One region of the Streptomyces sp. NPDC001700 genome, then DNA from elsewhere that is predicted to be linked to it. Evidence: predicted binding sites of a transcription regulator. Region 1 holds the regulator's gene; each other region holds the start of a gene.

The links. Region 1 encodes HrcA, which represses chaperone genes, less so after heat shock. Its sites were predicted from a motif close to TTNGCACTCNGNNNNNCNGAGTGCNAA; they were not measured.
Positions count from the first base shown of each region.
Region 2: a site for HrcA is predicted at 8,843-8,869, ahead of groES (co-chaperone GroES). Genes of this name have one in related genera too.
Region 3: a site for HrcA is predicted at 3,220-3,246, ahead of groL (chaperonin GroEL). Genes of this name have one in related genera too.

Region 1 covers NZ_JBSFGE010000002.1:244,111-253,987, reverse strand. The annotation lists gene ACWC5C_RS04625 (AMP-dependent synthetase/ligase) at 1-690, shown strand, start outside; gene ACWC5C_RS04620 (SpoIIE family protein phosphatase) at 835-2,784, shown strand; gene hemW (radical SAM family heme chaperone HemW) at 2,872-4,104, shown strand; gene ACWC5C_RS04610 (DUF3097 domain-containing protein) at 4,101-4,931, opposite strand; gene ACWC5C_RS04605 (MBL fold metallo-hydrolase) at 4,978-5,727, opposite strand; gene hrcA (heat-inducible transcriptional repressor HrcA) at 5,905-6,918, shown strand; gene dnaJ (molecular chaperone DnaJ) at 6,919-8,052, shown strand; gene ACWC5C_RS04590 (nitronate monooxygenase) at 8,230-9,318, shown strand; gene ACWC5C_RS04585 (16S rRNA (uracil(1498)-N(3))-methyltransferase) at 9,315-9,877, shown strand, end outside.
Region 2 covers NZ_JBSFGE010000005.1:400,539-410,415, forward strand. The annotation lists gene ACWC5C_RS12845 (GuaB3 family IMP dehydrogenase-related protein) at 1-204, opposite strand, end outside; gene guaB (IMP dehydrogenase) at 288-1,790, opposite strand; gene ACWC5C_RS12855 (sigma-70 family RNA polymerase sigma factor) at 1,918-2,529, opposite strand; gene ACWC5C_RS12860 (response regulator transcription factor) at 2,846-3,457, opposite strand; gene ACWC5C_RS12865 (WhiB family transcriptional regulator) at 3,855-4,169, shown strand; gene ACWC5C_RS12870 (LysR family transcriptional regulator) at 4,281-5,189, opposite strand; gene ACWC5C_RS12875 (SDR family NAD(P)-dependent oxidoreductase) at 5,326-6,099, shown strand; gene groL (chaperonin GroEL) at 6,622-8,247, opposite strand; gene groES (co-chaperone GroES) at 8,388-8,696, opposite strand; gene ACWC5C_RS12890 (polysaccharide deacetylase family protein) at 8,916-9,877, opposite strand, start outside.
Region 3 covers NZ_JBSFGE010000003.1:284,575-294,451, forward strand. The annotation lists gene ACWC5C_RS06975 (MurR/RpiR family transcriptional regulator) at 1-184, shown strand, start outside; gene murQ (N-acetylmuramic acid 6-phosphate etherase) at 263-1,333, shown strand; gene groL (chaperonin GroEL) at 1,432-3,057, opposite strand; gene ACWC5C_RS06990 (cold-shock protein) at 3,376-3,582, opposite strand; gene ACWC5C_RS06995 (MoaD/ThiS family protein) at 4,038-4,313, opposite strand; gene thrC (threonine synthase) at 4,310-5,602, opposite strand; SAM riboswitch class I at 5,620-5,761, opposite strand; gene ACWC5C_RS07005 (glucosyl-3-phosphoglycerate synthase) at 5,961-6,932, shown strand; gene ACWC5C_RS07010 (alpha,alpha-trehalose-phosphate synthase (UDP-forming)) at 7,005-8,552, shown strand; gene otsB (trehalose-phosphatase) at 9,108-9,877, opposite strand, start outside.

The sequences.
Region 1 (9,877 bases):
TACGGGCTCACCGAGTCCAGCGCCGCCAGCTTCCTCAACCCGCCGGACTACCGCACCGGTACGGTCGGCAAGGCGTTCCCCGGCACGGAGGTGCGGATCGCCGACGACGGCGAGGTGCTGCTGCGCGGCCCCGGCATCATGCAGGGCTACCACGGGCTGCCCGACCTGACCGAGAAGGTGCTGGAGTCCGACGGCTGGTTCCACACCGGCGACATCGGGGAGATGTCGCCCGATGGCTATCTGCGGATCACCGACCGCAAGAAGGACCTGATCAAGACCTCGGGCGGGAAGTACGTCGCCCCGGCGGAGGTCGAGGGCCAGTTCAAGGCGGTGTGCCCGTTCGTCTCCAACATCCTGGTGCACGGCGCGGACCGCAACTACTGCACCGCGCTGATCGCCCTCGATGAACCGACCCTCATGGGCTGGGCGCGGGAGCACGGCCTGGCGGGGAAGTCCTACGCCGAGGTCGTGGACACCGAGGCGGTGCGGGAGTTGATCGACGGCTATGTGCAGCGGCTCAACGAGGGGCTGCAACGCTGGCAGACGATCAAGAAGTTCCGGCTGCTGCCGCGTGATCTGGACGTGGAGCACGGCGAGCTGACGCCGAGTCTGAAGATGAAGCGACCCGTGGTGGAGCGTGAGTACAAGGCCCTGATCGAGGACATGTACGCCGGTACCCGCGAGGCCTGACGGCAGGGCCTTCACCGGAAGGGCCATTACCGGAACAGGCTCGTCCTACGCACGATTTTTCCCCTCAACACAGTTAACTTGCGTGACTCGGTGCATATAACTGCGGTCCGTCTGTCACTCTGTCCGTGCCGGGTTACGGCGCATATGACGGAGCTTCTCAGGAGCCGCACAGTGGGGACGTCATCTTCCACCCCGTCTGCATCCGCAGGCGGGGTGGCTCTGCCGGTCGGGGGAATCGGTCCTGTACGAACCAGCGCCTCGGCCCGCGCGAGCCTGCCCGGCAGCCCGCTCGCGGCGTCCGCCGCACGCCGGTTCGTGCGCGCCGCGCTCGCCGAGTGGGTCGCGCTCGACGTACCGGCCGCCGACCGGATCACCGAACGGACCGCGGACGAGGCCGTCCTGCTGGTGAGCGAGCTGGTCACCAACGCCGTGGTGCACGCGGGCACGGCCGTCGAGGTGTGCTGCGCGCTCGATGTGTCCAGCCACGAGGGCGATCCGCCCTCCCTCGTCGTCGAGGTGACCGACCACCACCCCACCCGGGTGCTGCGCGGCGACCCGCCGGACGGCGTGGACGGCGCGGAGTGCGCGGGCGGCCACGGGCTGCGGCTCGTCGCCGAGATCGCCGAGGCGTGGGGGACGACGTACCGCCGCGCCAGCAAGACCGTGTGGTTCCAGGTGTCGGTCACGCCCGCCGCCGAACCGGCGGTGCCCGAGGAGCCCGCGGCCGGGGACCTCGCGCCCTCGTGGGCCTCGCGCGGCACCGGGATCGTCGCCCCCGTGCCGCGCCGGGTGCCCGCCCGCCGCGCCGATCCGGAATGGACCCGGCACGGCGCGCTGTCCTTCCTCGCCGAGGCGTCCGACCTGCTCGCCGGGCAGTTCGACGAGGAGCTGGTCACCTCGCTGGCCGGACAGCTGCTGGTGCCGCGGCTCGCCGACTGGTGCGCGGTCTGGCTCGACTCCGGCAGCGGACCGCCGCGGCTGGCCCGGGTCTGGCACGCCAGCGAGAGCCGCATGGAGGGGCTGCGGCAGGTGCTGGAGAAGGAACCGCCCCAGCTGCCCGCCACCGCGCGCGGCGGCGCCCTGGACTGGCCCTGGCCCGCCGACCCCGCGGCGTACGGGCCCGGCGGCGCGGCCCTGGCCTGCCGGCTGATCGCGGGCGGGCGCGCGCTGGGCACGCTGCTGATCGGCCGGGCCGGGCTGGTGCGCATGCCCGACGAAGTCGTCGGCCTGATCGAGGACTTCGCGCGTCGCGTCGCGCTCTCCCTCGCCTCCGCCCGGCGCTACACCCGCCAGGCCACCATCAGCCGGGTGCTCCAGCGCGGGCTGCTGCCCTCCGGGATCGCCCGCATCCCCGGCGTCGAGTCGGCCGTCGTGTACGAGCCGACCGGCGACATCTCGGCCGGAGGCGACTTCTACGACGTCTTCCCGGCCGGTGACGGGCGCTGGTGCTTCGTCCTCGGCGACGTCTGCGGAAACGGTCCTGAAGCGGCCGTGGTGACCGGACTGGTCCGGCCCTGGCTGCGGCTGCTGGGCCGCGAGGGCTACGAGGTGGGCGAGGTCCTCGACCGCCTCAACCAACTGCTGGGCGAGGAGGCCGTCGGCGAGGCCGTCGAGGCCGCGGGCGGCGCCGACCCGGGCGGCGCGGGCCTGCCCCCGGGCGGCGGCCCGGCGCGGTTCCTCTCGCTCCTCTACGGGGAGCTGGTGCCGCTGGGACCGGGCGACGAGGGCGGCGGCGTGCGGTGCACGCTGGCGAGCGCGGGCCATCCGCTGCCGCTGGTCCTCCAGCCCGATGGAACGGTACGAACGGTCGCCGTGCCGCAGATACTCCTCGGCGTGGTCGAGGACGCCGCGTACGAGAGTGAAACGTTCGATCTGGCGCCCGGCGAGACCCTGCTGTGCGTGACCGACGGGGTGACGGAGCACCGCTCCGGCAGCCGCCAGTTCGACGACGAGGACGGCCTCGCGGCGGTGCTCGCGGGCTGCGCCGGGATGAGCGCGCGGGAGGTCGCGGAGCGGGTGCGGCGGGCGGTGGACGAGTTCGCGGTGGAGCCGCCGGACGACGACCTGGCGATGCTGGTCCTCAGAGCGCTGTAGCCGTCAGCAGAGCGCTGTAGGAGCCCGGCGGGGGAGCGGAGCGGCCGTGGGCGGGGCGCGCCCGCGCCATGGCGGACAATGGGGCGTATGCCTTCCGTACTGCCCGACGGCGACCCCATGCCCCAGGACGGCGCGCTGCCCCCCGGCGCGCTGGCCGCGGCGGCGGGGCGGCCGCTGGGGTTCTATCTCCACGTGCCCTACTGCGCCACCCGCTGCGGGTACTGCGACTTCAACACGTACACCGCCGCCGAGCTGCGCGGTTCCGGCGGCGTGCTCGCCTCCCGGGACAACTACGCCGAGCAGGTCGCGGAGGAGGTGCGGCTCGCGCGGAAGGTGCTGGGGGACGACCCGCGCCCGGTCGAGACCGTATTCGTCGGCGGCGGCACGCCCACTCTGCTCGCGGCGGCGGACCTCGGGCGGATGCTCGGCGCCATCCGCGACGAGTTCGGGCTCGCGGACGGAGCCGAGATCACCACCGAGGCCAATCCGGAGTCGGTCGATCCGCGGTATCTGGAGGCGCTGCGGGAGGCCGGGTTCAACCGGGTGTCGTTCGGGATGCAGAGCGCCCGGCAGCACGTCCTGAAGGTGCTGGACCGCACCCACACCCCCGGGCGCCCCGAGGCCTGCGTCGCGGAGGCGCGGGCGGCCGGGTTCGACCATGTGAACCTGGACCTGATCTACGGCACCCCCGGCGAGAGCGACGACGACTGGCGGGCCACCCTGGAGGCGGCGCTCGGCGCGGGCCCGGACCACGTATCGGCGTACGCGCTGATCGTCGAGGAGGGCACCCAGCTGGCGCGGCGCATCCGGCGCGGCGAGGTGCCGATGACCGACGACGACGCCCACGCGGACCGGTATCTGATCGCCGAGGAGATGCTGTCGGCGGCCGGATTCGACTGGTACGAGGTCTCCAACTGGGCCACCTCGCCCCAGGGCCGCTGCCGCCACAACGAGCTGTACTGGCGCGGCGCCGACTGGTGGGGCGCGGGCCCCGGCGCCCACAGCCACGTCGGCGGCGTGCGCTGGTGGAACGTCAAGCACCCCGGCGCGTACGCCCAGGCGCTCAGCGAGGGCCGCTCACCGGGCGCCGGGCGGGAGCTGCTGTCCGACGAGGAGCGCCGGGTCGAGCGCATCCTGCTGGAGCTGCGGCTGTCCGAGGGATGCCCGCTGGAGCTGCTGCGCCCGGCCGGTGCGGCGGCCGCGGCGCGGGCGCTGGAGGACGGGCTGCTGGAGCCGGAGCCCTACCGGCAGGGCCGGGCCGTGCTCACGCTCAGGGGCCGTCTGCTGGCCGACGCGGTGGTGCGGGACGTGGTCGACTAACCGGCCTCGGGCGCCGTCACGAAATCGATCAGCTCCTCGACCCGCCCCAGCAGCTCCGGCCGCAGGTCCTTGTAGGAGTGGACCGCGGACAGGATCCGCTGCCACGCCGCGCCCGTGTTCTCCGGCCAGCCCAGCGCCCGGCAGACGCCCGTCTTCCAGTCCTGGCCGCGCGGCACCGTCGGCCAGGCCGCAATGCCCAGCGAGGACGGCTTCACGGCCTCCCACACGTCGATGAAGGGGTGCCCGACGACCAGCACGCTCTCGTCGGTGATCTGCTCGGCGATCCGGGACTCCTTGGACCCGGCCACCAGATGGTCCACCAGGACACCGAGCCGGGCGTCCGGGCCGGGGGAGAAGTCGCGCACGATGGCGGGCAGGTCGTCGACGCCCGCCAGGTACTCCACGACCACGCCCTCGATGCGCAGATCGTCGCCCCAGACCCGCTCCACCAGCTCCGCGTCGTGGCGGCCCTCCACATAGATGCGCCCGGCGCGGGCGACCCGCGCACGGGCGCCCGGGACGGCGACCGAGCCGGAGGCGGTGCGCTGCGGGGCGCTCGGGGCCGTCGCGCGCGGGCGTACGAGGGTGACGACGCGGCCCTCCAGGAGGAAGCCGCGCGGCTCCATGGGGAAGACGCGGTGCTTGCCGAAGCGGTCCTCAAGAGTGACCGTCGGCCCCTGCGCGGTCTTCTCGCAGCGGATCACGGCACCGCAGAACCCCGTGGTGACCTCCTCGACCACGAGGTCCGGGTCCGCGGGGACCTCGGGGGCGGGCTGCTGCCGCTTCCAGGGCGGGGTGAGATCCGAGTCGTAGTGTCGGCTGCGCATCCGGATGACGATAGCGCGGCGGGTTAACGGGACACGCCGAGGCGCGTTAAGGGGAGGCGCCTGGGCGGGACACGCCGAAGCGTGCGGCCAGTTCGTCGCGTTGGGCCCGTACGAAGGCCGCGTCCACGACCGACCCGTGGCCGGGGACGTACCGCGCGTCCTCGCCGCCGAGGGCGAGCAGCCGGTCGAGGGCGGCGGGCCAGTGGGCGGGGATCGCGTCGGGTCCGGCCTGCGGCGGGCCCGACTCCTCGACCAGATCGCCGCAGAACACCACCTCCGGCTGCCCCGGCACGCCGCCCGGAACCAGAACGGCCAGGTCATGGGCGGTGTGCCCGGGGCCCACGTTCGCCAGAAGCACAGACCGGCCGCCCAGGTCGAGGGTGATCTCCCCGGAGACCACGTGATGCGGCGGTACGAGGTGATCGGCGGCCTCGGCGGCGGCCCCCGGGGGCACACCGTGCCGTATGGCGTCCTCGCGCAGCGCCTCCCGGTCGCGGCGCAGCAGACCGTCCACGCCGGTGGCTCCGTACACTTCGCAGCCCGCGAACGCGGCCGTGCCCAGGACATGGTCGAAGTGCGGATGGGTGAGCGCGATCCGGGTCGGACGGCGGCCGGTCAGCCGGGTGATCTCGGCCCGCAGCGCCGCGCCCTCGCGCAGCGTCGAGCCGGTGTCCACCACGAGGACGTCCGTCCGGCCGGTGATCACGCCGATCGTGCAGTCCCAGTCGGGCAGCCTGCGGCGGGCGACATCGGGACCGAGCTGTTCCCACCCGGCCTCTTCCCAACACGTCTCCATACCGAGACGCTAGCTCCAACAGCGATAGCGTGACGGGTGGCCGGGGCGCCGGCGGGGGGGCGGCTCTTGCCGTGCCCACCGCACCCCGCCGTACACTGGCTGAGGGGTTCTGGCACTCGTGACCGTTGAGTGCCAGAGGGACGACCTGATGACACGGCTGGACTGGAGGTGCGCGGGGTGCTCAGCGAACGCAGACTCGAAGTGCTGCGTGCCATTGTCCAGGACTATGTGGGCACCGAGGAGCCGGTCGGCTCCAAGGCGCTCACCGAGCGCCACCGGCTGGGGGTCTCCCCGGCCACGGTGCGCAACGACATGGCCGCGCTGGAGGACGAGGGCTTCATCGCCCAGCCGCACACCAGCGCCGGGCGCATCCCCACGGACAAGGGCTACCGGCTCTTCGTGGACCGGCTGGCCGGAGTGAAGCCGCTGTCCGCCCCGGAGCGGCGGGCCATCCAGAACTTCCTGGACAGCGCCGTCGACCTCGACGACGTGGTGGGGCGCACCGTCCGGCTGCTGGCGCAGCTGACCCGGCAGGTCGCGGTGGTGCAGTATCCGTCGCTGACCCGTTCGACGGTGCGGCACGTGGAGCTGCTGCCGCTGGCCACGGCCCGGGTGATGCTGGTGCTGATCACCGACACCGGCCGGGTCGAGCAGCGCGTGGTGGACTGCCCGGCTCCGATCAGCGACGACTCGCTGGCGGATCTGCGGGCCCGGCTCAACAGCCGGGTCGTGGGGCGGCGGTTCGCGGATGTGCCGCAATTGGTGCAGGATCTTCCGGAGTCCTTCGAGCAGGAGGACCGGGGGACGGTCTCGACCGTGCTGGCGACATTGCTCGAAACGCTTGTCGAGGAGACCGAAGAGCGGCTGATGATCGGCGGCACCGCGAACCTCACGCGCTTCGTGCATGATTTCCCCCTGACGATCCGGCCCGTGCTGGAGGCACTTGAGGAGCAGGTCGTCCTCCTCAAGCTGCTCGGCGAGCAAGACTCGGGTATGACCGTGCGTATTGGGCATGAGAATGCTCACGAGGGGCTGAATTCCACCTCGGTCGTCGCGGTCGGCTACGGTTCGGGCGACGAAGCCGTCGCCAAACTCGGCGTGGTCGGACCGACCCGCATGGACTACCCCGGAACGATGGGAGCGGTACGCGCAGTGGCACGTTACGTCGGACAGATCCTGGCGGAGTCGTAAGTGGCGACGGACTACTACGCAGTCCTGGGCGTGCAGCGCGATGCCTCGCAGGACGAGATCAAGAAGGCATTCCGCCGGCTCGCACGCGAGCTGCACCCGGACGTCAATCCGGATCCGAAGACCCAGGAGCGGTTCAAGGAGATCAACGCCGCTTACGAGGTGCTGTCGGACCCGCAGAAGAAGCAGGTCTACGACCTGGGCGGGGACCCGTCGGGGTCGGCCGCGGGCGGTGGCGCCGGTGGGTTCGGCGCGGGCTTCGGCAACTTCTCCGACATCATGGACGCGTTCTTCGGCACCGCCTCGCAGCGCGGCCCGCGGTCCCGCACCCGGCGCGGCCAGGACGCCATGATCCGCCTCGACGTGGAGCTGAGCGAGGCCGCGTTCGGCACCACCAAGGACATCCAGGTCGACACCGCCGTGGTGTGCACGACCTGCAGCGGTGAGGGCGCGGCGCCGGGCACCTCGGCGCAGACGTGTGACATGTGCCGCGGCCGCGGTGAGGTCTCGCAGGTGACGCGGTCCTTCCTCGGCCAGGTCATGACCTCGCGGCCGTGCCCGCAGTGCCAGGGCTTCGGCACCGTGGTGCCGACCCCGTGCCCGGAGTGCGCGGGCGACGGGCGGATCCGCTCGCGGCGCACGCTGACTGTGAAGATCCCGGCCGGTGTGGACAACGGCACCCGCATCCAGCTCGCGGGCGAGGGCGAGGTCGGCCCGGGCGGCGGCCCGGCGGGCGACCTGTACGTGGAGATCCACGAGGTCCCGCACCCGGTCTTCCAGCGGCGCGGTGACGATATGCACTGCACGGTGACGATCCCGATGACGGCGGCGTGCCTCGGTACCAAGGTGCCACTGGAGACGCTGGACGGCCTGGAGGAGATCGACATCCGGCCCGGCACCCAGTCCGGCCAGTCGGTCCCGCTGCACCAGCGCGGCATCACGCATCTGCGCGGCGGCGGCCGGGGCGATCTGATCGTGCACGTCGAGGTGATGACCCCGACCAAGCTCGACCCCGAGCAGGAGGAGCTGCTGCGGCGGCTGTCCAAGCTGCGCGGCGAGGAGCGGCCGACCGGCGAGTTCAAGCCGGGCCAGCAGGGGCTGTTCTCGCGCCTCAAGGACGCGTTCAACGGACGCTAGGCGCCCGGCCGGGGGTCCGGGGGTTGGCCCCCGGGGGATGCGGCCAACGGACGCTAGGCGCCCGGCCGGGGGCCCCCGGGGGATGCGGCCAACGGACGCTAGGCGCCCGGCCGGAACGCCTTCGGCGGACGCTGATCCGGTGACGGATCGTCGCGGGGGACATGGCACGATGTGGCCATGTCCTCCGCGCTGACCGATCTCGCTCGGTACCCGATCGTGCAGGCTCCGATGGCGGGCGGGGCCTCCTGCCCGCAGCTTGCCGCCGCTGTCATCGAGGCCGGGGGCCTCGGTTTCCTCGCCGCCGGTTACAAGACGCCGGAGGCGATGTACGAGGAGATCAAGCAGCTGCGCGGGCTGACCGGCCGCCCCTTCGGCGTCAACCTGTTCATGCCGCAGCCGCCCGGCGACCCGACCTCCGTGGCGGTCTACGCCGACCGCCTGGCGGGTGAGGCGTCCCGCTACCAGGCCGCCCTCGGGGACCCCGAGGCCAGCTCGGACGACGCGTACGACGCCAAGCTGGCGATCCTGCTGAACGACCCCGTTCCGGTGGTCTCGTTCACCTTCGGCTGTCCCACCCGCGCCGTGCTGGACGCGTTCGCCCGGGTGGGCACCCGGACCATCGTCACCGTGACCTCGCCGGTCGAGGCGGAGACCGCCCAGTGGGCGGGTGCCGATGCCGTCTGCGTCCAGGGCGTGGAGGCCGGTGGCCACCAGGGCGGCTTCCGTAACGACCCGGCGGACGACGCCCCCGGGGCCGTGCTCGGGCTGCTGTCGCTGGTCGCGCTGGTGCGCGAGACCGTGCAGATCCCGATCATCGCGGCGGGCGGGCTGATGCGCGGCTCGCAGATCGCCGCGGTGCTGGCCGCTGGCGCGTCGGCGGGACAGCTGGGCACCGCGTTCCTGGTCTGCCCCGAGTCGGGCGCGAACGCCCTGCACAAGTCGGCCATGACCGATCCGCTCTTCGGCCGGACCGAGCTGACCCGGGCGTTCTCCGGCCGCCCGGCACGCGGGCTGGTCAACCGGTTCATCCGCGACCACGGCCCGTACGCCCCGGCCGCCTACCCCCAGCTGCACCACCTCACCTCCGGGCTGCGCAAGGCGGCGGCCAAGGAGGGCGACCCGCAGGGCATGGCGCTGTGGGCCGGGCAGGGGCACCGGCTGGCGCGCGAACTGCCCGCCGCGCGGCTGGTGGAGACCCTGGTGGTCGAACTGGACGCGGCGCGGTCCGGCTACGGGCTCCAGGCCCCGCGAGGCGTGGTGTCGTGAGCGCCCCGGTGTTCGTGGCCGACGACCTCGCGGGAGCGGCCACAGGGGCCCGTATCGCGCTGGAGGGCCCCGAGGGGCGCCACGCGGTCTCGGTGAAGCGGCTGCGGGTCGGCGAGGCCGTCGTCCTCACGGACGGCGCCGGTACGGGCGTATCGGGCACCGTGGCGGCCGTCGAGGGCAAGGACCGGCTGCTGGTCGAGGTCGACGGCGTACGCCGGGAGGCGGCGCCGAGCCCGCGGATCACCGTCGTGCAGGCGCTGCCCAAGGGCGACCGCGGCGAGGTGGCCGTGGAGACCATGACCGAGACGGGCGTCGACGCGATCGTCCCGTGGGCGGCCGCCCGCTGCATCACCCAATGGAAGGGCGAGCGCGGGCAGAAGGCGCTCGGCAAGTGGCGGTCGACCGCGCGCGAGGCGGGCAAGCAGTCCCGCCGTCTGACCTTCCCGGAGGTCGCGGACGCGATGACGACCAAGGAGGTTGCTCGGCTTCTCGCCGAAGCCGACCTCGCGGCCGTGCTCCACGAGGAGGGCAGCGAGCCCCTGGCGACGGCCCAACTGCC
Region 2 (9,877 bases), on a different contig from region 1:
ACCGATGCGGATCGCGGTCTGCGGGGAGACCACCGAGTCCATCGGGGCGGCCAGGAACGGCAGCTCGAAGCGGTAGGCGTCGATCTGCCAGGCGATCGAGACCTCCTTCGGGTCCCGGGTACGACGACTCGGCACGACGGCGATGTCGTCGAACGCGTACGCCCTGCGGCCGCGCTTGCCGCGCCCGATCTCGATCTCAGTCACGTGGGGTGCCTTTCGCTGGCTTGTTCTGCCGTACCAGTATCGCCATCCCCCGCGCGGAGCCCGTCGCGCGGGGGTCGCGCGGGTTAACGGCCGGAGTAGTTCGGCGCCTCGGAGACCATCTGGACGTCATGCGGGTGGCTCTCCTTGAGGCCCGCGGAGGTGATCCGCACGAAGCGGCCCTTCTCCTTCAGCTCCGTCACGGAGGCCGAGCCGACATACCCCATGGAGGCGCGCAGGCCCCCGACCAGCTGGTGGGCGACCGAGGCCAGCGGGCCGCGGTAGGGCACCTGGCCCTCGATGCCCTCGGGGACGAGCTTGTCCTCGGAGAGCACGTTGTCCTGGAAGTAGCGGTCCTTGGAGAACGAGCGGGCCTGGCCGCGGGTCTGCATCGCGCCCAGCGAGCCCATGCCCCGGTAGGACTTGAACTGCTTGCCGTTGATGAAGACCATCTCGCCCGGCGACTCCTCGCACCCGGCCAGCAGGCTGCCCAGCATCACCGTGTCCGCACCGGCGGCGATCGCCTTGGCGATGTCACCGGAGAACTGCAGGCCGCCGTCGCCGATCAGCGGCACACCGGCCGCCTGGCAGGCGCGGGCCGCCTCGTAGATCGCGGTCACCTGGGGGACGCCGATGCCCGCGACCACCCGGGTGGTGCAGATGGAGCCCGGGCCGACACCGACCTTCACCCCGTCCACCCCCGCGTCGATGAGCGCCTGGGCGCCGTCACGGGTCGCGACGTTGCCGCCGACCACGTCGACCGGGACGTTGGACTTGACCTTGGCGATCATGTCGAGGATGCCCCGGCTGTGGCCGTGGGCGCTGTCGACCACCAGGAAGTCGGCCCCGGCCTCGACCAGCGCCTGCGCCCGGTCGAACGCCTCGTCGCCGACGCCGACGGCAGCTCCCACGACCAGCCGGCCCTCGCCGTCCTTCGCCGCGTTCGGGTACTTCTCGGCCTTCACGAAGTCCTTGACCGTGATCAGGCCCTTGAGCACGCCCGCGTCGTCGACCAGCGGCAGCTTCTCGATCTTGTGGCGGCGCAGCAGCTGCATCGCGTCGTCACCGGAGATCCCGACCTTGCCGGTGACCAGCGGCATCGGGGTCATGACCTCGCGGACCTGACGGCCCCGGTCCACCTCGAAGGCCATGTCCCGGTTGGTGACGATGCCCAGCAGCTTGCCCGCGGCGTCGGTGACCGGGACGCCGCTGATGCGGAACTTCGCGCACAGCGCGTCCGCCTCGTGCAGCGTGGCGTCCGGCCGGACCGTGATCGGGTCGGTGACCATGCCGGACTCGGAGCGCTTCACCAGGTCGACCTGGTTCGCCTGGTCCTCGATGGACAGATTGCGGTGCAGCACGCCCGCGCCGCCCTGGCGGGCCATCGCGATGGCCATCCGGGCCTCGGTCACCTTGTCCATGGCGGCCGACAGCAGGGGGATGTTCACCCGCACGTTCCGCGAGACCCTGGACGAGGTGTCGACCGCGTTCGGCAGCACCTCGGAGGCGCCCGGCAGCAGCAGCACGTCGTCGTACGTCAGCCCGAGCATCGCGAACTTCTCAGGCACTCCGTCGACGTTGTCAGTCATGACACCCTTCCAAATGGTCTTGCCCCAGCGCGGACTCCCATGCTAACGGCCATCCCCGGTGTCACATTCCGCCCTGTGGACAACCGACGAATACCGCTGGTGACGCCGCCTGGAGCGACCGGTCGCGCTACTGTTCGGCCAGTGCGCGCAGCCGGCTCAGCGCCCGGTGCTGGGCGACCCGCACCGCTCCCGGCGACATGCCCAGCATCTGCCCGGTCTCCTCCGCCGTAAGCCCGACCGCGACCCGCAGCAGCACCAGCTCGCGCTGATTCTCCGGAAGGTTCGCGAGCAGCTTCTTGGCCCACTCCGCGTCGCTGCTCAGCAGCGCCCGCTCCTCGGGCCCCAGCGAATCGTCCGGCTGCTCCGGCATCTCGTCCGAGGGCACCGCCGTGGAACCGGGGTGCCGCATGGCCGCCCGCTGCAGATCGGCGACCTTGTGGGAGGCGATGGCCACCACGAACGCCTCGAAGGGCTTGCCGGTGTCGCGGTAGCGCGGCAGCGCGCACAGCACCGCGAGGCAGACCTCCTGCGCCAGGTCGTCCACGAAATGACGAGCGTCACCCGGCAGTCGGGACAGCCGGGTGCGGCAGTAGCGCAGGGCCAGCGGATGCACATGGGCCAGCAGGTCGTGAGTGGCCTGCTCATCCCCCTCGACCGCGCGCCCGACGAGGGCGCCGATAGCCCCTGGCGCCCCTGGGCTACCCCCCTTGGGGGGCCCTGGACTCTCGTCGTCGCGCATCCGTCCATGGTGCCTTGGGCCCGGCGGCTCCGTGGCATCGCGTCCATAGTTGTGAGCTGAAGCGTTATGAGTAGGTGCGCCGGTAGTCGTCACGTCCTGCGCTCTCCCCTCACGCCCGACCGACTCGTCCCCGAGGAACTCCACACCTTCAAGGATGCGGCATCGCGCGCGGAACCGGTACAAGCCGCCGTCACAGTCGCTGCCGCGGCCGCCGCCGCGCACGCTTTCGCCCCGTCCGCCACCCGGCGGACGGGGACCGTAGCGCCCCCGCTGCGCAGCATGTGATGTTCGGATCGCCGATACGGACCCGGCCCGCTTAGCGGACCAGGCCCCAGCGGAATCCGAGGGCCACCGCATGGGCCCGGTCGGACGCGCCGAGCTTCTTGAACAGCCGCCGGGCGTGGGTCTTGACCGTGTCCTCGGAGAGGAACAGCTCACGGCCGATCTCCGCGTTGGACCGGCCGTGGCTCATGCCCTCCAGCACCTGGATCTCGCGCGCGGTGAGCGTGGGCGCGGCGCCCATCTCGGCGGAGCGCAGCCGGCGCGGGGCCAGCCGCCAGGTCGGGTCGGCGAGGGCCTGCGTCACGGTCGCGCGCAGCTCGGCGCGCGAGGCGTCCTTGTGCAGATAACCGCGGGCCCCGGCGGCCACGGCCAGCGCGACCCCGTCGAGGTCCTCGGCGACCGTGAGCATGATGATCCGGGCGCCGGGGTCGGCGGAGAGCAGCCGCCGCACGGTCTCGACTCCGCCGAGGCCGGGCATGCGCACGTCCATCAGAATCAGATCCGAGCGGTCGGCGCCCCACCGGCGGAGGACTTCCTCGCCGTTGGCCGCCGTCGTGACCCGCTCGACGCCGGGCACCGTCGCCACCGCGCGGCGCAGCGCTTCTCGGGCGAGCGGGGAGTCGTCGCAGACGAGGACGGATGTCATGGCCGCCCTCCGCAGCTGATGCGCGTCACCTTGAGCCTCCAGGCTGGTACATATCGTCACCTGAGCGATTGACAGCCCCGGATATGTGTCCGAGAGCTTTACCCATCAACCGCCTCCGCACTCTCAACGACGGTCACCCGAAAGAGTTACGGGGTTCGGCGGCCACCTTCGACACTCTACGTGAGCCCTCGGACACGGAGGCGCTTCCCCGCGCAGGTCGCGCCCTGTCACGCCTCCCCCAAAGGTCATCCCCTTCGGTGGCATTTGGCGACCTTGCTTCCAATTTGCCGGTCTGTGTGGCTAGATTCGCAATGAGTCATATTTACATCTACTTACACAGTAGGTGTACGACCCGGGACACAGCGTCCGCAGCCGATCGCTTCGAGGAGACAAGGCAATGGCAGATTTCTCCCGTCTTCCCGGTCCGAACGCCGATCTGTGGGACTGGCAGCTCCTGGCCGCGTGCCGTGGTGTCGACAGCTCGCTCTTCTTCCACCCGGAAGGGGAGCGCGGTGCCGCCCGCAGCGCGCGCGAGATGTCGGCGAAAGAGGTGTGCATGCGCTGCCCGGTACGGGCGCAGTGCGCGGCGCACGCCCTGGCCGTACGGGAGCCGTACGGGGTGTGGGGCGGGCTGACCGAGGACGAGCGCGAGGAGCTGATGGGGCGGGCCCGTCATCGCACGGTCGCCTCCTCGGGAGCCCCGGGGTCCTGACCGGGCTTCCGATTCCCCACCTCATTGCAGAAACGTTCCGCCTAGGCATCACCAGTCATCACAGCTACCGACCGCCGCCCGTGCCCCAGACGATCGGCGGGCTTTCGCGCGTCAGCGCCGGGCCGCCAGCTCCAGCCGGTCCAGGGTCGCCGCCACCGCCGGTACCCGCGCCAGATCCGGCAGCGTCAGCGCCACCACCTCGCGCAGCACCGCGGGCTTGATCCGCAGGGTCGCCGTCCCCTTGGCCCGTACGGACTCCAGCGCCAGCTCCGGCAGCACCGCGACCCCGAGCCCGGCGCCCACCAGCCCGACCACCGCCGGGTAGTCGTCCGTCGCGAAGTCGATGCGCGGGGTGAAGCCCTCGGCCTCGCACACCTCGACCAGATGGCGACGGCACCGTGGGCAGCCCGCGATCCACGGCTCCTCGGCCAGCTCCCCGACCCCCACCGTCCCGGCCCCGGCCAGCCGGTGATCCTGCGGGACCATGACCACCAGCCGGTCCCGCAGCAGCGGCCGCACCACCAGGTCGTCCCACCCCGCCGCCGGGTCCGCCTCCGGACCGGCCTGTGGGTAGCGGAAGGCGAGCGCGATCTCGCAGTCGCCCCCGCGCAGCATCTCCACCGAACACGGCGGCTCGGCCTCCACCAGGGAGACCCGGGTCCCCGGGTGGGCGGCGCGCATCCCGGCGAGCGCGGTCGGCACCAGCGTCGAACTGCCGCTGGGGAACGACACCAGGCGCACCCGCCCGGCCCGCAGCCCGGCGAGCGCCGCGACCTCCTCCTCAGCGGCGGTCAGCCCGGCCAGGATGCCCGCCGCGTGCCGCACCAGCGCCTCGCCCGCCTCGGTCAGCCGCATCTCCCGCCCGGTACGGACCAGCAGCGGCGTCCCCGTGGACTGCTCCAGGGCCTTCATCTGCTGGCTGACGGCGGGCTGGGTGCAGCCCAGCTCGCGGGCGGCGGCGGAGAAGGAGCCGGTGGTGGCCACCGCGCGCAGCACCCTCAGATGACGAGCCTCGATCATGCCCCCGAGCATAAGGGGCACTTGGGTGCGGACCGGAATATCGCGCCAGGGCTTTGACGGCGCACCGGCCGGGGCGGGCCGCCCGGGGGCCCGGTGCCCGGGCGCGGAGTGATCTCCCGGCCGATAACGTGCGCGTATGACGACTGCATTGATTACCGGGACCACCGCGGGCATCGGCTCCGCCTTCGCGAGCCGGCTCGCGGCGGACGGGCACAACCTGGTGCTCGTGTCCCGTGACGAGAAGCGGCTGCGGGACCAGGCCGCCGACCTCCACGACCGGCACGGGGTCGAGGCGGAGGTGCTGCGCGCCGACCTGTCCGAGGACGCCGGTATCGCCGCGGTCGAGGAGCGCTTGGGGGACCGTACGCATCCGGTCGATCTGCTCGTCAACAACGCCGGGTTCGGCAACAACGGCCGCTACCTGGAAGCGCCGCTCACCGATGAGCTGCGGATGCTGAAGCTGCACTGCGAGGCGGTGCTGCGGCTGACCAGCGCCGCCGCCAAGACGATGCGGGCGCGGGGGCGCGGCGGGGTGATCAACGTCGCCTCGGTGGCGGCCTTCTTCCCGCGCGGGACGTACGGGGCGAGCAAGGCGTGGGTCGTGCAGTTCACGCAGGGCGCGGCGAAGGACCTGGCGCGGTCGGGGGTGCGGCTGATGGCGCTGTGCCCGGGTCTGGTGCGGACGGAGTTCCACTCGCGGGCCGGGATCAAGCCGGAGAAGGTGCCGGACTGGATGTGGCTGGACGCGGACCGGCTGGTCGCGGCGGCGCTGAAGGACTTCGCGCGAGGGAAGACGCTGTCGATTCCGGACCCGCGGTACAAGGCGATGACGGGGCTGGCGAAGCTGGTGCCGAGGGCGGCGGTGGCGGGCGTCTCCTCGAAGGTGGGCCGGTCCCCGGTCAAGGGATGACGGATCCCGGTCAGGGAATGACGGCCCTCGGGCGCGCCACCGCCCGCGCGGCTGCGCGAGACCGCAGAGCGCGAGCGTGCGGGAGGGCGGGGCACCCGACCGCACGGTCCGCAGGGCGCGAGCAGGCGGGACCGCAGGGCACGAGCACGCGAGACGGCGGAGCGCACCACCACGCGAACCCGCCAGGCGCGAGCACGCAGGTCCGGGGCGCGACCCCGCGAAGTGCCGGGGCACCCGACCGCGAAACAGCCGGGCGCGAGCACGCGAGACGGCGGAGCGCACCGCCGCCGGGGCGCGCGAGGCCCCGGGACGCGCCTCCGGGGGCGGCATCACCGCGAGGCGCGCTACCGCGCGAAGGCGCAGGCCGCACCACCGCACGAGACTGGGAGCCGCACCACCGCGCCAGGCCGTGGTCCGCACCACCGCGCCAAGGCCGCAGGCCGCGCTACCGCGCGAAGGCGCGGCCACCCCGTTTGGGGTGGCCGCGCCTTCGCGTGCGCTGTGCGCTAGCTACGCGTCGCGTCAGTGCGCGTGGCCGTGGCCGTGGCCACCGGCGTCGGCCTCTTCCTCGGCCGGCTTCTCGACCACCAGGGTCTCGGTGGTGAGCAGCAGCGAGGCGATGGAGGCGGCGTTCTCCAGCGCGGAGCGGGTGACCTTGACCGGGTCGATGACGCCGGCCTTCACCAGGTCGCCGTACTCCTCGGTCGCGGCGTTGTAGCCGTGGCCCTTCTCCAGCTCGGAGACCTTCGAGGTGATGACGTAGCCCTCGAGGCCCGCGTTCTCGGCGATCCAGCGCAGCGGCTCGACGACGGCGCGGCGGACGACGGCGACACCGGTGGCCTCGTCGCCCTCCTTGCCGAGGCCGCCTTCCAGCACCTTGGCGGCGTGGACCAGAGCGGAGCCACCACCGGAGACGATGCCCTCCTCGACCGCGGCGCGGGTCGCGGAGATGGCGTCCTCCAGACGGTGCTTCTTCTCCTTGAGCTCGACCTCGGTGGCCGCGCCCACGCGGATCACGCACACGCCACCGGCCAGCTTCGCGAGGCGCTCCTGGAGCTTCTCGCGGTCCCAGTCGGAGTCCGTGGACTCGATCTCGGCCTTGATCTGGTTGATGCGACCGGCCACGTCGTCGCTGTTGCCGCCGCCGTCGACGATGGTGGTGTCGTCCTTGGTGACGGTCACGCGGCGGGCGGTGCCCAGCACGTCCAGACCGGCCTGGTCGAGCTTGAGGCCGACCTCCTCGGCGATGACGGTGGCGCCGGTGAGGGTCGCGATGTCGCCGAGCATGGCCTTGCGGCGGTCACCGAAGCCGGGGGCCTTCACGGCGACGGCGTTGAAGGTGCCGCGGATCTTGTTGACGACGAGGGTGGAGAGGGCCTCGCCCTCGACGTCCTCGGCGATGATCAGCAGCGGCTTGCTGGCGCCGGCCTGGATGACCTTCTCCAGCAGCGGCAGCAGGTCCTGGATGGAGCCGATCTTGCCCTGGTGGATCAGGATGTACGGGTCGTCGAGGACGGCCTCCATACGCTCCTGGTCGGTCACCATGTACGGCGAGAGGTAGCCCTTGTCGAAGGACATGCCCTCGGTGAAGTCCAGCTCCAGGCCGAAGGTGTTGGACTCCTCGACGGTGATGACACCGTCCTTGCCGACCTTGTCCATCGCCTCGGCGATCAGCTCGCCGACCTGCTTGTCCTGGGCGGACAGACCGGCGACGGCGGCGATGTCGGACTTGGAGTCGATCGGGCTGGCGGTGGCCAGCAGGTCCTCGGAGATCGCCTTGACGGCGGCGTCGATGCCCTTCTTCAGGGCGGCCGGGGAGGCACCGGCGGCCACATTGCGCAGGCCCTCGCGGACCAGCGCCTGGGCCAGCACGGTGGCGGTGGTGGTGCCGTCACCCGCGATGTCGTTGGTCTTGGTCGCCACCTCCTTGACGAGCTGGGCGCCAAGGTTCTCGTACGGGTCCTCGACCTCGACCTCGCGGGCGATCGTGACACCGTCGTTGGTGATGGTCGGAGCACCGAACTTCTTGTCGATGACGACGTTGCGGCCGCGGGGGCCGATCGTCACCTTGACGGTGTCCGCAAGCTTGTTGACGCCGCGCTCAAGGGCGCGACGGGCGTCCTCGTCGAACTTCAGGATCTTCGCCATGGTTGCGTATGTCCTCTCCTTGCGATCCTCGGCCGCCGTACGGAGGCAGCCGCCGTCGCGTCAAAAAAACGAACCGCGCCCCGACCCCGGGTATCTGTGACACGGGCACCGGGGCGCGGCTCATAGGCAAACTTCGGTGATTACTTCTCGACGATCGCGAGGACGTCGCGAGCCGAGAGGACGAGGTACTCCTCGCCGCTGTACTTCACCTCGGTGCCGCCGTACTTGCTGTAGAGCACGACGTCGCCGACGGAGACGTCGAGCGGAAGCCGCTTGCCGTCCTCGAAACGGCCCGGACCGACGGCCAGGACGACGCCCTCCTGGGGCTTCTCCTTGGCGGTGTCCGGGATGACCAGGCCGGAGGCCGTGGTCTGCTCGGCCTCGACGGCCTGGACCACGATGCGGTCCTCAAGCGGCTTGATGGCAACCTTGGAGCTGGCGGTCGTCACGATCCGACCTCCCCCTTCGGAGATCTCACGGGGTTAACTGTCTGAGGTGGCGACCAGGTGGATCCGTCGTCGCGGGTGCCGGACCTGCCCGTCGCTGTGTTTGGCACTCAGCGGTGCCGAGTGCCAGCCCTGACATTATGACGCGGTTAGCACTCCGTCAACCAGAGTGCCAAGCGCGGTGGCGGCGGACCGCTCGGGTGGCCCCCGGGGAACCCGCTCTCAGACGTAGTCCTCCAGCCGCGCCACGGTGAATCCCTGCGCCTGGATCTCCCGCAGCAGCGCGGTGATCATGTCGGTCATGGTGTGCCCGCCGAGCTGCTCCGGGCCGCGGAAGTGCGCGAGGACGATGTCCCCCGGCTGGAGCCCTTCGCCGGACCGGTAGACCAGCCCCTTTGCCTCCATCTCGGCGCGCCACAGCACCACGGGACCCAGCCCGCAGTCCGCCGCCGCGCGCAGGGTGGTCTCGTCGTACTCCCCGTAGGGCGGGCGGAAGAGGCGCGGCAGGACGCCGAGCCGGTGCCTGAGCTTCTCCTGCTGGCCGCAGATCTCCGCGACCTGGGTGCCGTAGTCCTGACCGGCCAGGCTGGGGTGGGTGAGGGTGTGGTTGCCGACGCCGCCGCCGAGCCGGTGCAGCTCGCCGAAGTAGTCGTAGCGGCCGTCGACCGCCTCGTCCGTCAGGAACTCGGTGAACGGCACCCTCAGGTCCCGTACTTGGTCGATGAAGCGCGGGTCCTTCTCCAGTCCGTCGTCGATCGTCAGGAAAACCACCCGATCGGTGGTCGCCACCTGACGGATGACCGGCGGCAGCCCCGGCGGCTGCTCCTCGTCCGGCACCAGCGGCGGTTTGACGGCGGGCGGGCGCGGCGGCGGGTCCAGCGGCCGGTCGAGCCCCCAGCGGTGGTACGCGCCGGGGGCGATCCCCGGCGCCGGGCGCGGCGAGGCCGGGACCGAGCCGGGCGGCGGCGGTGACGGCGGAGGCGGCGCGTCGTCGGCGGCGGGGTGCGAGGGCGCGCGCACCGGCGCGGATGCGCCCTGGAGCGCGGCCCCGGGGGGCGCGGACACGGCGGGCGCGGACCCGGCGGGCGACCCCGCTACGGAGCGCGGAGCGGCCGCGCCCGACGGCTGCCGCGAACCGGCCGTCTCCTCACCCGCCCCGGCCGGTGGCGCGGGAGCGGCGAGGG
Region 3 (9,877 bases), on a different contig from region 1:
CTCCACCGCGCGCGAGAGCGAGCTGCGCCCGGCGGCGATGTCCAGCCGCACCAGCCAGCTGCTGGTGGTGGACTGCCTGTTCATAGGCGTGGCGCAGCGCACGTACGAGAGTGCGGCGCCCGCCCTGTCCGCCTCGTACGAGGCCCTCGCGCACCGGCACGACCCCCGCCCCAGCCACCGCTGAGCCGGGTCCCGCCGAGGGACCCGCGCCCGCACCGCCATCCCCCACCGTCACGCTTACGTAGGGAAGAGCCGCTTCGCCATGACTTCCGCCGCCGATGAGCAACAGCAACAACAGCAGCAGCAGGAACGACAGGAGCAACAGCTCCGCGCCCAGCTGGAGACCCTGACCACCGAGGCGTTCCGCCCCGAACTCGCCGAGATCGACCGGCTCGACACCGTCGAGATCGCCCGCATCATGAACGCCGAGGACGCCGGGGTCCCCGCCGCCGTCGCCGCCCAGCTACCCCGGATCTCCGCCGCCATCGACGGCATCGCCGCGCGCATGGCGGGCGGCGGGCGGCTGATCTACGCGGGCGCGGGCACCGCCGGGCGGCTCGGGGTGCTCGACGCGAGCGAGTGCCCGCCCACCTTCAACACCCCGCCGGACCGGGTGGTCGGCATGATCGCGGGCGGGGCGGACGCCGTGGTGTCGTCCGTCGAGGGCGCGGAGGACAGCGCGGAGCTGGCCGCCGAGGACCTGGACCGGCTCGGGGTCGGGCCGGGCGACGCGGTCGTGGGCGTCTCGGCGTCCGGCCGCACCCCGTACGCCGTGGGCGCCGTCGAGCACGCCCGCCGCCGGGGCGCGCTCACCGTCGGGTTGTCGTGCAACACGGGCTCGGCGCTCGCGGCGGCCGCCGACCACGGCATCGAGGTCGTCGTCGGACCGGAGCTGCTGACCGGGTCCACCCGGCTCAAGGCCGGTACGGCGCAGAAGCTCGTGCTCAACATGATCTCGACCATCACCATGATCCGGCTGGGCAAGACCTACGGGAATCTGATGGTCGACGTGCGCGCGTCGAACGAGAAGCTGCGGGCGCGCACCCGCCGCATCGTCGCTCTCGCGACCAGCGCGACCGACGCGACCAGCGCGACCGACGCGACCAGCGCGACCGACGCGACCAGCGCGACCGACGCGACCGACGCGACCAGCGCGACCAGCGCGACCAGCGCGACCGACGAACAGATCGAGAGCGCGCTGACGGCCACCGGCTGGGAGGCCAAGAACGCCATCCTCACCATCCTCGGCGGCGTGGACGCGCCCACCGCCGAGAAGCTGCTCGCCGAGGCGAACGGCCACCTGCGAGCCGCCCTCGAAGCGGCCACAGAATAAGAAACGGCGGCGGGGCGGCACCCCTTGGGAGAAAGGGTGCCGCCCCGCCGTCGTCAGTGGACGGTATGACCGACCGGCGCGCGGGGCGCCGAAGCCGATCAGAAGTCCATGTCACCGCCCGGCATGCCGCCCGGGGCGCCCGCCGGAGCGGACTTCTCGGGCTTGTCGGCGATGACGGCCTCGGTGGTGAGGAACAGCGCGGCGATCGACGCGGCGTTCTGCAGCGCGGAGCGCGTGACCTTGGCCGGGTCGATGATGCCCTCGGCGATGAGGTCGATGTACTCACCGGTCGCGGCGTTGAGGCCGTGACCCGGGGTCAGGTTGCGCACCTTCTCCACCACGACGCCGCCCTCAAGGCCGGCGTTGACGGCGATCTGCTTCAGCGGGGCCTCCAGGGCCAGGCGCACGGCCTGGGCACCGGTGGCCTCGTCGCCGTCCAGCTCCAGCTTCTCGAAGACCGAGACGGTCTGGAGCAGGGCCACGCCACCACCGGCGACGATGCCCTCCTCGACGGCGGCCTTGGCGTTGCGCACCGCGTCCTCGATGCGGTGCTTGCGCTCCTTCAGCTCGACCTCGGTCGCGGCACCGGCCTTGATGACGGCCACGCCGCCCGCGAGCTTCGCCAGGCGCTCCTGGAGCTTCTCGCGGTCGTAGTCCGAGTCCGAGTTCTCGATCTCGGCGCGGATCTGGTTGACGCGGCCCTGCACCTGGTCGGTGTCGCCGGCGCCGTCCACGATGGTGGTCTCGTCCTTGGTGACGGTGACCTTGCGTGCGCGGCCGAGCAGGTCGAGACCGGCGTTCTCCAGCTTGAGGCCGACCTCCTCGGAGATGACGGTGCCACCGGTGAGGATGGCGATGTCGCCGAGCATGGCCTTGCGGCGGTCACCGAAGCCCGGAGCCTTGACGGCGACGGACTTGAAGGTGCCACGGATCTTGTTGACGACCAGGGTCGCCAGCGCCTCGCCCTCGATGTCCTCGGCGATGATCAGCAGCGGCTTGCCGGACTGCATGACCTTCTCGAGCAGCGGGAGGAGGTCCTTCACGCTGGTGATCTTCGAGTTGACGATCAGGATGTACGGGTCGTCGAGCGACGACTCCATGCGCTCCATGTCCGTCGCGAAGTACGGGGAGATGTAGCCCTTGTCGAAGCGCATGCCCTCGGTCAGCTCAAGCTCGAGCCCGAAGGTCTGCGACTCCTCGACCGTGATGACGCCTTCCTTGCCGACCTTGTCCATCGCCTCGGCGATGAGCTCGCCGATCTGGGTGTCGGCGGCGGAGATGGAGGCGGTGGAGGCGATCTGCTCCTTGGTCTCCACGTCCTTGGCCTGCTCAAGGAGCTGGGCGGAGACGGCCTCGACGGCCTTCTCGATGCCGCGCTTGAGGGCCATCGGGTTGGCGCCCGCGGCTACGTTGCGGAGGCCTTCCTTGACCAGCGCCTGGGCGAGGACGGTCGCGGTCGTCGTGCCGTCACCGGCGACGTCGTCCGTCTTCTTCGCGACCTCCTTGACCAGCTCGGCGCCGATCTTCTCGTACGGGTCCTCGAGTTCGATCTCCTTGGCGATGGAAACACCATCGTTGGTGATCGTGGGGGCGCCCCACTTCTTCTCGAGGACGACGTTACGGCCCTTGGGGCCGAGGGTGACCTTGACGGCGTCGGCGAGCTGGTTCATCCCGCGCTCGAGGCCGCGCCGCGCCTCCTCGTCGAACGCGATGATCTTGGCCATGTGAAGTGGTCCTCCCAAGACGGGGTGGATTGCTCCGGACCGCGCCTGGCGCCCGCGACGGACGGCCTGCCTGCCGTGCGGTTCCTTGCCCCGCACGACGTCGGCTTGCCTCACCGACCCGATCCTTCTGTCACTCTCACCTTCAGAGTGCTAACGCAATAATTAGCACTCGCCCCATGAGAGTGCAAGCGCCCGAGGGGCGTCAAGAGAGCCGACCGGGAGGGGCGGAGGGGGCCCTCGCGGACATGCCAGAGGGCCCGCCCCCTCGCGGGGTGCGGGCCCTCCGGCGTTTCAGTCAGCTGCCTCGCGTTCGGCGCGTCAGCCTACGGCCACGCGGACCATGTCCGCCTGCGGGCCCTTCTGGCCCTGCGAGATCTCGAACTCGACCCGCTGGCCTTCCTCGAGGGTGCGGTAACCGTCCATCTGGATCGCACTGTAGTGGACGAACACGTCCGCACCACCGTCGACCGCGATGAAGCCGTACCCCTTCTCCGCGTTGAACCACTTGACGGTGCCCTGAGCCATTCCTAACTCCCCTATTGCTGGCCCTTGCGCAGGACCGCACTCCGCGGACCCGGGTCAGACCTCACCCCCCGAGTCGAGGGGGGTGTGCGCCGGAACGCGTCGACCGCCGCTGAATGTATCCGTCCCAACGCCCTCTGCAACAGGTCAATTGGACGAGAATTCTGGGCACGGCCGATCGGTAAAAAGTGGAGAATTCCCGTGAAGCTCGGGCAAACCCGGCGGGACATAGGGCGCCAACCCGACAAATCGCGCACACACTTTGCGCACAAGTTGACGAGTTCTCATATGCGGTTCCGGCGCCGGGGCGGATGAGGTAGCCCGGGCCCATTGAGGGAAGCGGGGCAACTCTATCGCGATTCCAAACACGGAATCGCCCCGTCCGCTTTTCCCGGACGGGGCGATTTCCTGAGGTGAGCGGGGTGATGGGGCGTCAGCAGACACCCATCACCGCGGGGTCAGCCACCCGCGACCGCGGGGATGATCGACACCCCGGCGCCGTCCGGCGTGGCCGTGTCCAGGCCCTCGGCGAAGCGCACGTCGTCGTCGTTGACGTAGACGTTCACGAAGCGGCGCAGCTTGCCGGTGTCGTCCAGGACGCGGGCCGCGATGCCCGCGTGGTTCTTCTCCAGGTCCGTCAGAACCTCGGAGAGGGTCGCGCCCTCGGCACTGACCTCGGCCTGGCCGCCGGTGTAGGTACGCAGGATGGTCGGGATTCGGACGTTGACGCTCATGCGAGGCCTGCCTCTCGGAACGAGTCAAGGGTGGGGCGGATGATGGCGGAGGGGCCCGTGGTGGGGGCCACCGCGTCGAGGGTCTTGAGGCCGTCGCCGGTGTTGAGGACAACGGTCGTCAGGGACGGGTCGAGGAGCCCGTCCTCGATCAGCTTCTTGGTCACGCCGACGGTCACGCCGCCCGCGGTCTCCGCGAAGATCCCCTCGGTGCGGGCGAGCAGCTTGATCGCGTCGACCACCTGCTCGTCGGTGACGTCCTCGACCGCCCCGCCGGTGCGGCGCGCGATGTCGAGGACGTACGGGCCGTCCGCCGGATTGCCGATGGCCAGCGACTTGGCGATGGTGTTCGGCTTCTGCGGGCGCACCACATCGTGGCCCGCCTTGAAGGCGGCGGAGACCGGGGAGCAGCCCTCGGCCTGGGCGCCGAAGATCTTGTAGGGCTTGTCCTCGACCAGACCGAGCTTGATCAGCTCCTTGAGCCCCTTGTCGATCTTGGTGAGCTGGGAGCCGGAGGCGATCGGGATGACGATCTGGTCCGGCAGCCGCCAGCCGAGCTGCTCGCAGATCTCGTACGCCAGGGTCTTGCTGCCCTCGCCGTAGTACGGCCGCAGGTTGACGTTGACGAAGCCCCAGCCCTCGCCCACGGGGTCGCCGATCAGCTCGCTGCAGAAGCGGTTGACGTCGTCGTACGTGCCCTCGATGCCGACCAGCTCACCGCCGTAGACGGCGGCCATGACGACCTTGCCCGCCTCCAGGTCGTGCGGGATGAAGACGCACGAGCGGAAGCCGGAACGCGCGGCCGCGGCGCCCACCGCACCGGCCAGGTTGCCGGTGGAGGAGCAGGAGAGGGTGGTGAAGCCGAAGGTGCGGGCCGCCTGGACGGCGATGGCGACGACCCGGTCCTTGAAGGAGTGGGTCGGGTTGCCGGAGTCGTCCTTGACGTGCAGCTCGCCGGTGACGCCCAGCTCACGGGCGAGCCGGTCGGCCTTGACGAGCTGGGTGAAGCCCGGGTTCAGACTGGGGAGTGTGGCCACGTCCGCGGGGACGGGCAGCAGCGGCGCGTAGCGCCAGATGTTGTCGGGGCCGGCCTCGATCTGCTTCCGCAGCCCCTCCGGGTCGCCGCTCGGCAGCTCGTACGCCACCTCGAGCGGCCCGAAACACGATCCGCACGCGAAGATCGGGCCGAGGTCGAAGCGCTCACCGCACTCGCGGCAGGACAGGGCGACGGCGGGGCCGAAAGCGGCGGAGGCGGCGGAAGTGGTTGAGCTTTCGACAGATTGCACAGCCATGGAGGCGAGGCCCTTTCTCCTCATCTTCCTCGGGACGCATTTCGCCACGAGACGGAATTGGCACCTTCCCGAGCTGGGAGCCTCGCTACAGAACGCGAGACCAGCTGGATGGTTGCCGGGGCTTCAACGGGCCGTTCCCTCTGCCCCTCTGGATGAGCGGTATGGCCGCCGGGCCGGACCCGGGGCGTTTGTCCGCACGGTGCCCCCGACATACGAAGGTCATGTGCGCTGTTCAAGACTGTAACCGACGGCCCGGAGGGTTGAGCCAGCCGTCCGAACCGCGAGATGGATCACAACGATCATCACGACGATCATCACGACGATCACGCCGAGCGATCACAGCAGGGAGACGAAACAGGTGCTGGATGAGGTGGAGCGCTGGCTGGAGCACCGCTCCTGGTCGGCCGACGACCGTCCGCTGGACCGCCTGCTGGCCGCGAAGCGCGACACGGCGACGGCGGGGACGGCGACGGCGGGGACGAGCGTCAGCGTGGTGCTGCCCGCGCTGAACGAGGAGGCGACCGTCGGCGAGATCGCCGCCGCGATCCGCCGCGATCTGATGACCGAGGCCGTGCCGCTCGTCGACGAGCTGGTGGTGCTGGACTCCGGTTCCACCGACCGCACCGCCGAGGTCGCCGCGGCCGCCGGGGCGCGGGTGGTGCACCGCGACGCGCTGCTGCCCCGGCTGCCCGCGCTGCCCGGCAAGGGCGAGGTGCTGTGGCGGTCGCTGCTGGCGACCAGCGGCGACATCGTCTGCTTCATCGACGCCGACCTGCGCGAATTCGACGCGCGCTTCGTCTCCGGGATCGTCGGGCCGCTGCTCACCGACCCCGGGGTGCAGCTGGTCAAGGGCATGTACGACCGTCCGCTACGGGATACGGCGGGCCAGGGCGGGCGGGTCACCGAGCTGGTCGCCCGGCCGCTGCTGAACCTGCACTGGCCGCAGCTGGCCGGTTTCGTCCAGCCGCTCGGCGGCGAGTACGCGGCCCGGCGCTCGCTGCTGGAGCGGCTGCCGTTCCCCGTCGGGTACGGGGTCGAGCTGGGCCTGCTCGTCGACGCGCTGCACACCGTCGGGCTCGACGCCCTCGCCCAGGTCGACATCGGCGTGCGCAAACACCGCCACCAGGACGGCAAGGCGCTCGGCCGGATGGCCGCGGCGATCTACCGCACCGCCCAGCTGCGGCTGGCCCGCGGCCATCTGGTGCGGCCCCGGCTGACCCAGTTCGAGCGCGGCGAGAACGGCTTCGAGCCCCGGACCACGGCGGTGGACACGGAGGAGCGGCCGCCGATGATCGAGATCCCGGAGTACGCGGAGCGGCGCGCCGCCTGAGTCCGCCGACTCTTCCGGGGCAAGAAACCGTACGTACGTTTGCGCGGCATGCCCGATGGCTAGGCTCGCGACATGGCCGTTGAGCGCGCCGTCGAGCGCAGCGCACCGATCCTCGTCGCGTCCAACCGCGGCCCGGTCTCGTACGCGCTGGGCGCGGACGGTTCGCTCACCCCCAAGCGCGGGGGCGGCGGGCTGGTCTCCGGGCTGAGCGCGATCGGGCCCGACGCGGGGGCCGTATGGGTGTGCGCCGCGCTCGGCGACGGCGACCGCGAGGCCGCGCGCCGCGCCGGGGCCGGGCACTTGACCTCGGCCGACACCGGCGGGCAGCAGGTACCGCCACACCGGACACCCCCGCAGGACCGGACCGGCCATCTGCCCACCGCCCACACCGGCGGCCAGCAGGTGCGGATGCTGGACATCGCGCCGGACGTCTTCGCCGCGGCGTACAACGGCGTCGCGAACTCGGTCCTGTGGTTCGTCCACCACCTGCTCTACCAGACCCCCATCGAGCCGGTCTTCGACGCGGAGTTCGCCGCCCAGTGGGAGGCGTACGAGACGTACAACGCGGCCTTCGCCGACGCGCTCGCCCAGGAGGCGGCCGAGGGCGCGGTGGTGCTGGTGCAGGACTACCACTTGGCGCTGGTCCCAGGACTGCTCCGGGCGCGCCGCCCCGACCTGCGGATCGGCCACTTCTCGCACACCCCGTGGGCGCCCCCGGACTACTACCGGCTGCTGCCGGACGACGTCGCGGCGGGCGTGCTGCGCGGCATCCTCGGCGGCGACCGCGCCGCCTTCCTGACCGGGCGCTGGGCCGCCGCGTTCGCCGACTGCTGTGCGGCAGTGCTGGGCGCGGAGGTCGTCCGCGCGGCCGACGGTTCGGCGGCCGCCGTGCGCTTCGAGGGCCGGGAGACCCGGCTCGGGGTGCACGGCCTCGGCGCCGATGCCTCCTTCCTGCTGGAGCGGTCGCGGGCGGCCGATGTCGGCGAGCGGCTGAGCGCGCTGCGCGAGCAGATCGGACCGGACCGGAAGACGATCGTCCGAGTGGATCGCACCGAGCTGTCGAAGAACATCGTGCGCGGGCTGCTGGCCTACCGCCGCCTGCTGGAGACCCACCCCGAGTGGCGCGAGCGCGTCGTCCACGTGGCCTTCGCCTACCCGTCGCGCCAGGACCTCGCCGTCTACCGCGACTACACCGAGCGGGTACGGGTCCTCGCCGACGAGATCAACGCGGAGTACGGGACGGAGGGCTGGCAGCCGGTCGCGCTCCATGTGAAGGACGACTTCGCCCGCTCCCTGGCCGCCTACCGGCTGGCCGACGTGGCCCTCGTCAACCCGATCCGGGACGGCATGAACCTGGTCGCCAAGGAGGTCCCGGTCGTCTCCGAGCGGGGCTGCGTGCTGGTGCTGTCGCGGGAGGCGGGGGCGTACGAGGAGCTGGGCGCGGATGCGGTGGTGGTGAACCCGTACGACGTGGAGGCCACGGCCCGCGCCCTGGACGAGGCCCTGCGCACCCCGGACGGCGAGCGCGCGGACCGCACCAAGCGGCTGGCCGCAGCGGCCACAGCCCTCCCACCCCGAGACTGGTTCCTGGCCCAGCTACGGTCCCTGCAAGAGGCCTAGAGTCCCCCACCCCGCCCCTTCCCGAACCGGGGACTCCGCCCCGGACCCCGACCCGGCACCCATCCCCAGGGCTCCGCCCTGAACCGCTGCGGGCGAGCGGGGCGCCGCCGACGCGCCCCCCCCGGCGACCTCCCCGACGCCGGGGCGCCGTACGCGGCTCCGCCCCGACCCGCCCCGAGCACACCGGCCCGCGCACCGCTCACCGGGCTTCGCCACCAGCCCCCGCGTCCCGGCGCTCCGCCACACCCGGGCGCCCTTCGCGGGCTCCGCCCCGCCCGCCGGGCGCACCGACCCGGGCACCGTTCCGCAGGATCACCACCCCACTCGGGGGCCGCTCACCGGGCTCCGCCCTGAACCGCTGCGGTCGGGGCGCGCCCGCCGGGGCCGCGCCTTCCCGTCGGCGTTGCCGCGCCTCGACGTCGGGGATGGCACACCGCCGACCGGTGGGCCGGGGGTCCAGGGGGCTTGCCCCTGCCACGCGGCGGAGCCCCACGCGGCGGAGCCGCACATCGGGTGCTGCTCGGATGCTGCGGGAAGGGGCGAGGTGGGGGACTCTCAGCGCAGCGCCGCCGCCAGGGACTCCAGCAGGGCCACCACCCCCGCCGGGCCGTCGACCACCAGGTCCGCCCGCTCCGCCAGCGCCGTCACCTCCGTGCTGCCGCTGCACACCAGCAACCCCGGCACCCCCTCCCCCCGCAACCGCTCCACGGCCGCGAACGCGGCCAGATCGCCGAGGTCGTCGCCCGCGTACAGCACCGCGCCCGCGGCGGTCTCGCGCACGTACTCCAGCAGCGCGACGCCCTTGTCCATGCCCGGCGGGCGCAGTTCCAGGACCAGCCGCCCCGGTTCGACGATCAGGCCGTGGCGCTCGGCCAGCGCCCGCAGCGGGGCGCGGAGCTGGTCGAAGGCGGCCTGCGGGTCCTCGGTGCGGCGGGTGTGGACGGCGACCGCACGGCCCTTGTCCTCGGTCCAGGTGCCCTGCCAGGCACCGTTCGCCTCCAGGACGCCCGGCAGTTCGGACCGCACGGCGCCGATGCCGGGGTGGGGTTCGGGGGTCTGGACGGCGCGGCTGGACGCGTCCCAGCGCTCGGCGCCGTACAGGCCGAGCACCACGAGGTTGGCCGGGGCACCGCTGTCCCCGAAACCCCCGTAGCGGACGGCGACTTCGGCCGGGCGGCCAGTGATCACCGCGAGGGAGCGCAGCCGGGGGCCCAGCGCGGCGAGGGCCGGGACGGCGCCGGGGTGGGCGCGGGCCTGGTCGGGGTCGGGGACGATGTCGGCGAGGGTGCCGTCGAAGTCGACCCCGAGGACGGCCCGGTCGGGCC